DNA from 2 places in the Streptomyces sp. NPDC006332 genome. Region 2 is predicted to be linked to the other one. Evidence: riboswitches for the same ligand, from Rfam matches in the RefSeq annotation. Region 2 holds a riboswitch; the other holds the start of a gene.
What was found. Region 2 has a riboswitch for cyclic di-AMP ahead of ABZ027_RS20910 (C40 family peptidase). Riboswitches for the same ligand answer to the same signal wherever they lie in the genome.
Positions count from the first base shown of each region.

Region 1 (5,769 bases), on a different contig from region 2:
GATGGGTGTCGCCGGGATCGCCGCCGCCTCCGTCGGCACACTGACCGGCGGCGACCAGGAGGCGTCGGCGACCGCCTCGGACGTCACCGCCGTGAAACCGGCCGCCGCGAACAGCAAGCTGGACACCCAGCTGCGGACCCTCTCCGCCGAGGCGGACGACTTCAGCGACCGGGTCAGCCGCACGCAGGAACGTATCGACCTCAAGGCCCAGCAGGTGGCCCAGAAGAAGCAGGCGGCCGCGGAGGCGGCCCGCAAGGAGCGGCTGCGCCCCAAGTACGCGCTGCCGGTCGCCCAGCACGGGCTCAGCGCCTACTTCGGACAGTCCGGAATCAACTGGATGTCCGTGCACACCGGCATCGACTTCCCCGTCTCCTACGGCACGACCGTGATGGCCGCGACCGACGGCACCGTGCGGACGCAGTGGAACAGCGCGTACGGCAACATGCTGATCCTGACGGCGAAGGACGGCACCGAGACGTGGTACTGCCACCTCTCCAGCTACCGGGTCTCGTCCGGTACGACCGTGCAGGCCGGCGACCCGATCGCGTACTCCGGCAACTCCGGCAACTCGACCGGCCCGCACCTGCACTTCGAGGTACGGCCCGGTGGCGGCGCGGCGGTCGACCCCCTGCCGTGGCTGCGCAGCCACGGGATCAACCCGACGTAGGCACCCTCACGTAAGCACCACGGCTCCCCTGTGCCCTGGTGAGCCTCAGCCCCCGACCGTTGGATCGGGGGCTGACGGCGTGAGAGCTACAGCTTCTCCACCGGCGCATACCGCAGCAGCAGCCGCTTCGGCTTCTCCTCGCCGAAGTCGACCGTCGCCTCGGCGTTGCTGCCCGTGCCCTTGACGGCCACGACCGTTCCGAGCCCGAACTGGTCGTGGGTGACCCGGTCCCCGACCGCCAGCGCCACCACCGGTTTCTCCGAGCTCCGGCGGGTGGCGAAGCCGGACGCCCCGGACGCCGAGGAGCGGGAGCGGGACGACGACAGCGAGGCCGCCACCGCGGACACCGGGCCGGAGGACACCGGTGACGTGGCACCGGTCCGCTTCCAGTCGACGTGCTGCGGCGGGATCTCCTCCAGGAAACGGGAGGGCGGGTTGTACGACGGCTGCCCCCACGCGCTCCGCAACGACGACCGGGTCAGATACAGCCGTTCCCGGGCGCGGGTGATGCCGACGTACGCCAGGCGGCGCTCCTCCTCCAGTTCCTTGGTCTGGCCGAGGGCACGCATGTGCGGGAAGACGCCGTCCTCCATGCCGGTCAGGAACACGACCGGGAACTCCAGGCCCTTGGCGGTGTGCAGGGTCATCAGGGTGATGACTCCGGAGCCGTCCTCTTCCTCGTCGGGGATCTGGTCGGAGTCGGCGACCAGGGCCACCCGCTCCAGGAAGTCGGAGAGCGAACCGGACGCCTCCCCCTCCGCGGTCTCCTGCTCGAACTCCAGGGCCACGGCGGCGAGTTCCTGGAGGTTCTCGATCCGGGTCTCGTCCTGCGGGTCGGTGGAGGCCTGCAACTCGGCGAGGTAACCGGTGCGTTCGAGCACCGCCTCCAGGACGGTCGCCGGGCCCGCGCCGGAGTCGACGACGGTACGGAGGTCCTCCATCAGCGTGTTGAACCGCTTCACGGCGTTGGTGGAGCGCGCGGCCATGCCGTAGGCCTCGTCGACCCGCTTCAGTGCCTGCGGGAAGCTGATCTTCTCCCGCTGGGACAGGGCGTCGATCATCGCCTCGGCGCGGTCGCCGATGCCGCGCTTGGGCACGTTCAGGACCCGGCGCAGCGGTACCGAGTCCTCCGGGTTGGCGAGGACCCGCAGGTAGGCCAGGACGTCCCGGACCTCCTTGCGCTCGTAGAAGCGGACACCGCCGACGACCTTGTAGGGCAGGCCGACCCGGATGAAGATCTCCTCGAAGACACGGGACTGGGCGTTGGTCCGGTAGAAGACGGCGACGTCGCCGGCCTTCGCGTCGCCCGCGTCCGTGAGGCGGTCTATCTCGTCGGCGACGAACTGCGCCTCGTCGTGCTCGGTGTCGGCGACATAGCCGGTGATGCGCGCGCCGGCGCCCGCGTTGGTCCACAGGTTCTTGGGACGGCGGGACTCGTTGCGCTCGATGACCGCGTTGGCGGCGGTGAGGATCGTCTGCGTGGAGCGGTAGTTCTGCTCCAGCAGGATCGTCGTCGCGTCCGGGTAGTCCTCCTCGAACTGGAGGATGTTGCGGATGGTGGCGCCGCGGAACGCGTAGATCGACTGGTCGGCGTCACCCACCACGCACAGTTCGGCGGGCTGGAGGTCGTACTCGCTGGGCGGTACGTCCACCGGGTGCTCGGAGGTGCCGACGAGCTCCCGGACCAGGGAGTACTGGGCGTGGTTGGTGTCCTGGTACTCGTCGACGAGGACGTGCCGGAAGCGGCGGCGGTAGTGCTCGGCGACGTCCGGGAAGGCGCGCAGCAGGTTGACCGTCGTCATGATCAGGTCGTCGAAGTCGAGGGCGTTCGCCTCCCGCAGCCGCGACTGGTACATCGCGTAGGCCTGGGCGAGGGTCTTCTCGAAACCGTCGGCGGCCTGGGCGGCGAAGTCCTCCTCGTCGATCAGCTCGTTCTTCAGGTTCGAGATCTTGGCGCTGAAGGACTTCGGCGGGTAGCGCTTGGGGTCGAGGTCCAGGTCACGGCAGACCAGGGCCATCAGACGCTTGGAGTCGGCGGCGTCGTAGATCGAGAACGAGGACGTGAAGCCCAGCTTCTTCGACTCCCGGCGCAGGATGCGGACGCACGCGCTGTGGAAGGTCATCACCCACATCGCGTTCGCGCGCGGGCCGACGAGCTGCTCGACGCGCTCCTTCATCTCGCCGGCGGCCTTGTTGGTGAAGGTGATCGCGAGGATCTGGCCCGGATGCACGTTCCGCTCGCCGAGCAGGTACGCGATGCGGTGCGTGAGCACACGGGTCTTGCCCGAGCCGGCGCCGGCCACGATGAGCAGCGGGGTACCGGAGTGCACGACGGCCTCGCGCTGGTTCTCGTTCAGCCCCTCCAGGAGCGCGGCCGGGTCCACCGCCGGGCGCGGGGCGCCGTCGCGGTAGTGGGTGTCCCGGTCCGGCGGCACGTCGAACTTCCCGCCGAAGAGATCGTCCGGGACGGGCTCCGGTACGTGGTCGTCCTCGGGCGGCGGCGGGGGGCCCTCCTCGTGCCCGCGAGGGGCCTGGAGGTTCGCCAGGAAGCTGTCATCAAAGAGGCTGCTCATCGCACTCCGAGTCTAGGACCCCCCACTGACAGCCCGCCGCCACCCCGAGAACATCGCGGGAATCCAGCGGCGGGCACGGACGCCGAGGATCTTCCCCGCGGGCCACACCGCCCACCCCGCGGGACCCGCCCACCCTGCGGGTCCGCACCGTCACGGTCCGCGACCGATCAGGCAGAGAGGGCGAGAAATGCGCAAAAGTCACCACAGATCTTTCAGATCATCCAGAACGCGCAGATCACTGCAGATCACTACAGATCTCTCCGAATCCACCACAAACGGCGACGTCCTGACTGAAGGTCACGAAAATGTATCGGGCATATCGAACATCAACCTTCACAGCGGCCACACGAGTTGGCTACCGTGCCGGACAGGCCGTACGACCCCCACCGGCGAACCTCGCCGGGCCGCGCGGCCTCCGCCGAATCCGCAGCGCCGCCGCGCGACCGGAACCGGGGACCCACCGAACTTGGGGTGAATCGGCCCGACTCCCAGTGGGACAAGGCCGTAGGGCAACCCTTCCGCAGCTCCCGCCCGAACCCGACAGCTAACTCGGTAGGCGGAACGTGGAAGGAGTCGCCTCCCTTGGCGTCGCACCGCAAGTCGCGTCCCCCGAGTACGCGCGTAGCAGGCATACGGACCCCCGCCCTCGCCACGGCGGCCCTCACCTCCGTCGCCCTGCTGTCCCAGTCGGCGCAGGCCGCGCCCGTAGACGACAAACCCAGCCTCGAAGAGGTCGAACAGAAGGTCGACGACCTGTACCGCCAGGCGGAGTCGGCGACCGACAACTACAACGCGGCCAAGGAGAAGACGGGCAAGCAGCGCAAACGCGTCGACACCCTCCTCGAAGACGTCGCCCAGCGCACCCAGAAGCTCAACGAGGCGCGGGAGGAGCTGGGTTCCTTCGCCGCCGCCCAGTACCGCACCGGCGCCTCCGCACCCGACACCGCGACCTTCCTGCTCGCGGACTCCCCGCAGGACTACTTCGACCAGACCCAGCTGATGGGCCGGCTGACCAGTCGCGAGAAGGGCGCGGTCGACGACTACGTCACCGAGCAGTCCGCGACGATGAAGAAGCGCCGGGAGGCCACGGAGAGCCTTCAGGAGCTCACCCAGTCGCAAGGCGACCTGAAGACGGCCAAGTCGACCGTCCAGAAGAAGCTCGCCGACGCCCGCACCCTGCTGTCGCAGCTGACCGCCGAGGAGAAGGCGCGGCTCGCCGCGATCGAGGAGAGGAAACAGCAGGAGGCGGAGCGCAAGGCCGCCGAGCTGGCACAACAGCAGGCCGCTGCGGAGCAGAAGGCCCGGGAGGCGGCGGCCCAGCAGCAGGACAGCGGCTCCTCGACGGGTTCCTCGTCCGCGTCCCCGTCCGCCCCGTCGTCCGAGGCCGCGCCCGACGCCACGTACGCCACCAAGGCCGAGAAGGCGCTCGCCTTCGCCCGCGCCCAGATCGGCAAGCCGTACGTCTGGGGCGCCACCGGCCCCGGCTCCTACGACTGCTCCGGCCTCACCCAGGCCGCCTGGAAGGCCGCCGGGGTCACCCTCCCGCGCACCACCTACGACCAGGTGAACGCGGGCACCACGGTCTCCCTCTCCGCCGCCCAACCCGGTGACCTGGTGTTCTTCTACGACGACATCAGCCACGTCGGCATGTACATCGGCAACGGCATGATGATCCACGCCCCGAAGCCGGGCGCGTACGTCCGCGAGGAGTCGATCTACTACGACGGCGAGTCGGCGATCCACAGCGTGGTACGACCGGCCTGACCGCCCCCACCAGGAGCCACCCTCGGACTGGGCCACCCCGACGCGGGGTGGCCCTCCGTGTGCTGCGCCCGCGCGTTTTCCCCACGCCCGCGTGCGCGCCCCGCTCGCGACGGGCGTCGCGCTTCCTAGCATCGGCCCCATGGCCGGCCCCTCCCCCAGCGCCTCCTCCAGCCCCTCACCCGCCTCCCCCTCCCCTCGCTTCACCCGCTCCCCTCGTGCCCTCCTCCGCGCCTGGTGGACGCGGCGCTCCCCGGCGGCTGGAGCCGCCGTCATGGCGACCGGCATCCTGTCGGTCGGACTGCACCTGGCGGGTCACGAGGCGCTCTCCCGGATCACCCTGGCCCTGGCCTGCGTCGGCTGGCTGGGGCTGGCCGCGCACTTCGTCGTGGGGCTGCTGCGGGAGCGGACCGGCTGGGTGGCCGAGGCCGGGACGCCGGGCGCACTGACCTCGGTCGCCGCCACCACCGTGCTGGGCACCCGGTTCTCGGACCTCGGCCGGCAGCTCCTCGCCGAGGCGCTGCTGGCGCTGGCGGCGCTGCTGTGGCCGATGCTGCTCGTCCTCGTCGTACGGCACTGGCGGCGGCGGATGCCCGGGGCGGTGTTGCTGAGCTGCGTGGCCACGCAGGGGCTCGCGGTGCTCGGCGCGACGCTCGCCGCGGCCGAGACGGCGGCCTGGCTCGCGCACACCGCGCTCGTGCTGTTCTGGCTGGGGCTGGTCGTGTACGGCCTCGCCCTCGCCCACTTCGACCTGCGGCAGGTGATCGA
Region 1 covers NZ_JBEXRA010000014.1:92,125-97,893, forward strand. The annotation lists gene ABZ027_RS15455 (M23 family metallopeptidase) at 1-667, shown strand, start outside; gene pcrA (DNA helicase PcrA) at 754-3,240, opposite strand; cyclic di-AMP (ydaO/yuaA leader) riboswitch at 3,647-3,815, shown strand; gene ABZ027_RS15465 (NlpC/P60 family protein) at 3,823-5,004, shown strand; gene ABZ027_RS15470 (tellurite resistance/C4-dicarboxylate transporter family protein) at 5,144-5,769, shown strand, end outside.
Region 1: another riboswitch for cyclic di-AMP. It lies ahead of ABZ027_RS15465 (NlpC/P60 family protein); the one in region 2 lies ahead of ABZ027_RS20910 (C40 family peptidase).

Region 2 (5,769 bases):
CCGAGTTCACCGAACGCACCAGCTCCGGGTACCGGACGATGGATCCGTACTCGAAGCTCCTGGAGGGGCGGATCGTCTTCCTGGGGACGCCGATCGACGACATCTCGGCGAACGACGTGATGGCCCAGTTGATGTACCTCGAACACCAGGACCCGGACCGGGACATCTCGCTGTACATCAACTCCCCCGGCGGCTCGTTCACCGCGATGTCGGCGATCTACGACACGCTCCAGTACGTCACGTGCGACGTGGAGACGTTCTGCCTGGGCCAGGCCGGCTCGTCGGCCGCGGTGCTGCTCGCCGCGGGCACGCCGGGCAAGCGCTCCGCGCTGCCGGGCGCGCGGATGGTGATCCACCAGCCCGCGATCATCGAGCCGGTCCAGGGGCAGGCCAGCGATCTGGCCATCCAGGCGGACGAGTTGACGCGGGTACGCAGCCGCATGGAGGAGCTGCTCGTCCGGCACACCGGGCGGACCCCTGAGCAGGTGCACGCGGACATCGAGCGGGACAAGATCCTCACCGCCCAGGAAGCCGTGGAGTACGGGCTGGTGGACCGGCTCGTCCCGAGCCGCAAGGCCTCGCGTCCCGCACCCGACGCGTGGTGAGCCGCGATGCTGCCCGATCTGCCTCCGCTGCCCGCCCTCACCCGCGCCGAGGGTGAGGTGATCGACCGTTACCTCGACGTGGTCGACCTGCTCGGCCGGATCAATCCGGCGCAGCACGGGGACACGTACCGAGGACTGCGTGCCGCGCAGGCACTGGTCGGCAAGGCGGCCGCGCTGCGGGACGCGCTGGAGCTGATGCACCGTCGGGGCGAGACCGAACTGCACGCCGACACGCTGGCGCGTGCGTTGCGCGTGCTGGACGGGGAGCGCCGCACGGCACGCGTCACCGTGCCGCCGTGCTCCGACAGTTGACGCTCCCCCAGCCGGTCCGGACGCGCCGACCCACCGCCGAGCGTCCGGACCGGAGCCGAAACGGACCAAACGGGGTACCGCTGTTCGGACTAGACACGGCTGCATTTATCGGCCCGATCAGATTGCGCAACGCGCGTAGTCAGAGGACGAAATGGGACGTTCCGCTGCTGGTCCGGGGCCCCTTGGGCCCCTCGACACCTCATCGAACAGGAGGGTGTCCACCCGAACGGGTGAGTGGTGAGTAACAACACAAACCCCCGGTTCCATTGGGTTTTTCGGACATCCGTGAGTCAAGATCCCTGACTGACGACAAGACCCCGCCACAGCGGCGGGGCGATCCGGGCGGGCGCCGAGTCCTGCCGCCGCGCGGATGACCGGTCGACAGGAGTGGATCGGCAGGAGTGGAGGACCCAAGCACGACGGGTCGCCGGAACGGTTGTCTCCGTACAGGAGGCGCCGGTTCGAGCAGCCCTTGGGGTGAAGCCGCGTCAGCGGCCGGGCAACTTTGTCAGCCCGAATCCGACAGGTCATCCTTCACAGGCGGCTGACGAAGGGTTGCGCATGACTGCGCTCAATCGTGTCCCGTCGCTCATGGTCCGGGCCGGTACGGCCTCGGCCTTCGCCATCGCCGCCGTCGGCGGTTCGATCGTGGTCCCGGGTGTCACCTCCGACGCCGCGGCAGCCACCCCGGCGACGAAGGCACTACAGGTCGCGGCCTCCAAGAAGGGCTCCCCGTACAAGTACGGGGCGACCGGGCCGAAGAGGTTCGACTGCTCCGGGCTGACGATGTACTCGTTCAAGAAGGCCGGCAAGAAACTGCCCCGCACGGCCGCCCAGCAGTACAACAAGACGCGCCACATCTCCTCCAAGAGCCGCAAGGCGGGAGACCTGGTCTTCTTCCACTCGGGCTCGAACGTGTACCACGTCGGCATCTACGCCGGGAAGGGCAAGCTCTGGCACTCCCCGAAGACCGGGGACGTCGTCCGGCTGCAGAAGATCTGGACGAAGAGCGTCTGGTACGGCCGGGTCAAGTGACCTCCCGCGCGGGGCGACGGTGAGCTGACCCGCCGTCGCCCCGCGCGTCCGTCCCGCGACAGGGGTCCGCTACGGCTCCTGTTGCCCCGCCGCCGATACCGGCGCGGCCGGAACGGACCACGGCAGTTCGATGGAGACCGTCTTGCCGCCCTCTCGGGTGGGTCTGACTCTCAGTTTGCCGCCGCACTCGGCGGCCAGCCACCGGATGATCACCATGCCCCGGCCGTTGTCCTGCTGGACGGCGGCCGGCAGTCGTTTGGGGAATCGCGGGTGGCTGTCGGTGACACCGATGCGCAGGTGTTCGTCTCGGTCGAGCTCGATGTCCACCGTGAAGGTGGGTGACTGTCCGAAGGTGTGCTGTACGGCGTTGGTGGTGAGTTCGGAGACGATCAGCCGGATGGTGTCGGCGATGTCGGTGTCCGTCGCCAGTCCCCACTCCGCCAGGGTGGTGAGCACATAGGTGCGGGCCGCGGAGACCGAGGCGGGAACGCTCGGCAGAGTGACGGATGCTTCCAGATGGTCTGCCATGGCGACGTCGTCCCTTTCCCACGGGCCCGCAGTCCGACACGGAGCGGATGGTTCGAGTACGGTCCCGGACTGGTGCTTCGTCGCCAGACTGCCATTACCGCGGCGGTCACGGGAGGCGATCGACCAAGTAATGCATATATCTGTCGCTCGAAGCGGTGAACTCTAGGGCGACAGAGCATATTTGGGTGCCTCGGTCGGAGTAAGGAGTAACCCATGCAGCACGGTCCTGCGGTGCGCCGCCGGAAACTGGGGGCGGAACTGCGTTCCCTGCGCAGCGGTACCGGACTCACGAGTGGTGAGGCGGCCCGGTTGGTGGGCTGGCACCAGTCGAAGGTGAGCCGCATCGAGACCGGCGCCAGTGGGGTGAAACCGGCCGACGTGCGGTTACTGCTGGACGCCTACGGGGTGCGGGACGCCCAACTACGGGAGTTACTACTGGTGTTGGCCGGGTCCGACGAGAGCGCCGGGCGGCACCACTGGTGGCACGCGTACCGAGGAGTGCTGCCACCCACCTACCGGGACTTCATCAGCCTGGAGTCGCAGGCGAGCGAGATGCGCACCCTGGAGACCTCGGTGGTGCCGGGTCTGTTGCAGACGGCGCAGTACGCCCGGGCGGTGACCAGGGCGGCGGTCGACGGGCTGGACGAGGAGCGGGTGGACGCCCTGGTGGAGGTGCGGTTGGCCAGGCAGGACGTGCTGCGATCGCAACCGCCGCTGGCGCTGGACGCCGTACTGGACGAGGCGGTGCTGCGGCGCGAGGTCGGCGGCCCCGAGGTGATGAAGCGGCAGCTGGAGCGCCTTCTTGAGGCGGCGCGACTGCCCCAAGTGCGGTTGCAGGTACTTCCGTTCGCGGCCGGAGCACACATCGGCGTCACCGGGCCTTTCGTTATCTTCTCATTTTCGAGCACATCTGATCTGGATGTGGTTGTTCTCGACCACTTGACGAGTAGCCTCTATCTCGAGCGGAAAGAAGACCTTCAGGCCTACACCGAGGCCTTCAACGCCCTTCAGTTCCACGCCCTTTCGCCCGAGGACTCGTTGGATTACATCGCCGCGATAGGTGACGGCGCGTAAGGAGGCACCATGACCGCACTGCCTCGGCACGTACCTTCCAGTACCGATCTGCCCGACGTCCGGTGGCTGCGCAGCAGTTACAGCACCGGAGCGAACAACTGCGTCGAGACTGCCCGGCCGAAGACCGGCCGCTGGGCCGGTCTGCTCGCCGTACGCGACTCCAAGGACCCTGCCGGACCCGCGCTGCTCTTCTCCCCCGAGAGCTGGGCGGGATTCACGGCCGCGATCCAGTCCTGATCAGACCGCCCCGTCCATCGGGGCGCGGCGCACGGCCGTGTCACGCCGACTCATGGTCGTGTCTCGCCGATCACCCGTACAGCGCGTTCGATCTGCCCCGCGGAGAGGTCCGCGCGGGCGGTCAGTCTCAGCCGTGAGATGCCGTCGGGCACGGAGGGAGGTCGGAAGCAGCCCACGGCAAGCCCGGCGGTACGGCAGTCGGCCGCCCAGCCGACCGCCGTCTCCGGGGACGGCGCGCGCACCGAGACCACCGCGGCGTCCGGGCGTACCGCCCGCAGCCCCGCGGCCGTCAGGCGTGCGTGGAGTTCACCCGCGACCTCGCGTGCCCGCGCCGCCCGGTGCGGCTCTCGGCGCAGCAGCCGCAGCGCCGCCAGGGCCGCGCCGGTCGCCGCGGGGGCGAGGCCGGTGTCGAAGATGAACGTCCGGGCCGCGTTGACCAGGTGGTCGATCACCCGCGCGGGGCCGAGCACGGCGCCGCCCTGGCTGCCGAGCGACTTGGACAGCGTGACCGTCACGACGACGTCGTCGGCGCCCGCGAGACCGGCCGCCTGCGGGGCGCCGCGGCCGCCGTCGCCCAGGACGCCGAGTCCGTGGGCGTCGTCGACCACCAGCCCCGCGCCGCGCTCCCGGCACGCCGCGGCCAGGGCGGCCAGCGGGGCCGCGTCGCCGTCCACCGAGAAGACCGTGTCGGACACCACCACCGCGGGACCCTCGTGCGTGCTCAGGGCCTTGGCCACGGCGTCCGGGTCCGCGTGCCCGACGACCTGGGTGGCACCCCGGGCCAGCCGGCAACCGTCGATCAGCGAGGCGTGGTTGCCCGCGTCGGAGACGATCAGCGAGCCGTGCGGGGCCAGCGCGGTGACCGCGGCCAGGTTCGCGGCGTAGCCCGAGGAGAAGACGAGGGCCGCCTCGAAGCCGCAGTGGTCGGCCAGCTCGCGTTCCAGTTCGGCGTGGAGCGCGGTGGTCCCGGTGACCAGCCGGGAGCCGGTCGCGCCGCCGCCCCAGGTGCGGGCGGCCCGGGCCGCGCCCTCGGTGACCTCCGGATGACGGGCCAGGCCCAGGTAGTCGTTGCTCGCGAGGTCCAGGAGGGGCGAGTCGGCGGGGCGGGGCCGCAGCGTCCGTACGAGCCCGGCGCGGCGGCGCCGGCCCGCCTCCTCGTCGATCCAGCCGAACGCCATCGGTCCTCCAGGGCTTTTGGCTTGTGTAGGCAGCGCGGTGCGGTGCCGGGCAGTGCGGTGCAGGCCGGCGCGCAGACAGTATTTGTAGGCAGTGAACAGACACTAGCGGGACAACCGGGCACCCCGTATGTGGCGATACCCACACCTCCAAGCGCCTCTGTTGTGCGAACTCTCCTTGGCCCCGGACGGCTCCTTAGGACAGGATCGGCTTTCATGGACCTGCTGAACACGCTGGTGGAAAAGGGGCTGCGGCGCGAGGTGCCGAGCCGCGAGGAGGCACTCGCCGTCCTCGCCACTTCCGACGACGACCTGCTCGATGTGGTGGCCGCGGCCGGCAAGGTACGCCGGCACTGGTTCGGCCGACGGGTGAAACTGAACTACCTCGTCAACCTCAAGTCGGGCCTGTGCCCGGAGGACTGCTCCTACTGTTCCCAGCGGCTCGGCTCCACCGCCGGCATCCTCAAGTACACCTGGCTCAAGCCTGATCAGGCCTCCGAGGCGGCGGCGGCCGGGTTGGCGGGAGGCGCCAAACGGGTGTGTCTGGTGGCGTCCGGGCGCGGGCCCACCGACCGGGACGTGGAGCGGGTCGCGGGCACGATCAGGACCATCAAGGAACAGAACGAGGGCGTCGAGGTGTGCGCCTGCCTCGGGCTGCTCTCCGACGGTCAGGCGGAGCGGCTGCGCGAGGCGGGCGCCGACGCCTACAACCACAACCTGAACACCTCCGAGGCGACGTACGGGGACATCACGACCACCCATACCTATGCCGACCGGGTGGACACGGTCACCAAGGCGCACGC
Region 2 covers NZ_JBEXRA010000022.1:41,378-47,146, reverse strand. The annotation lists gene ABZ027_RS20920 (ATP-dependent Clp protease proteolytic subunit) at 1-605, shown strand, start outside; gene ABZ027_RS20915 (hypothetical protein) at 612-917, shown strand; cyclic di-AMP (ydaO/yuaA leader) riboswitch at 1,265-1,474, shown strand; gene ABZ027_RS20910 (C40 family peptidase) at 1,479-1,952, shown strand; gene ABZ027_RS20905 (ATP-binding protein) at 2,022-2,480, opposite strand; gene ABZ027_RS20900 (helix-turn-helix transcriptional regulator) at 2,694-3,554, shown strand; gene ABZ027_RS20895 (DUF397 domain-containing protein) at 3,564-3,791, shown strand; gene ABZ027_RS20890 (8-amino-7-oxononanoate synthase) at 3,842-4,969, opposite strand; gene bioB (biotin synthase BioB) at 5,183-5,769, shown strand, end outside.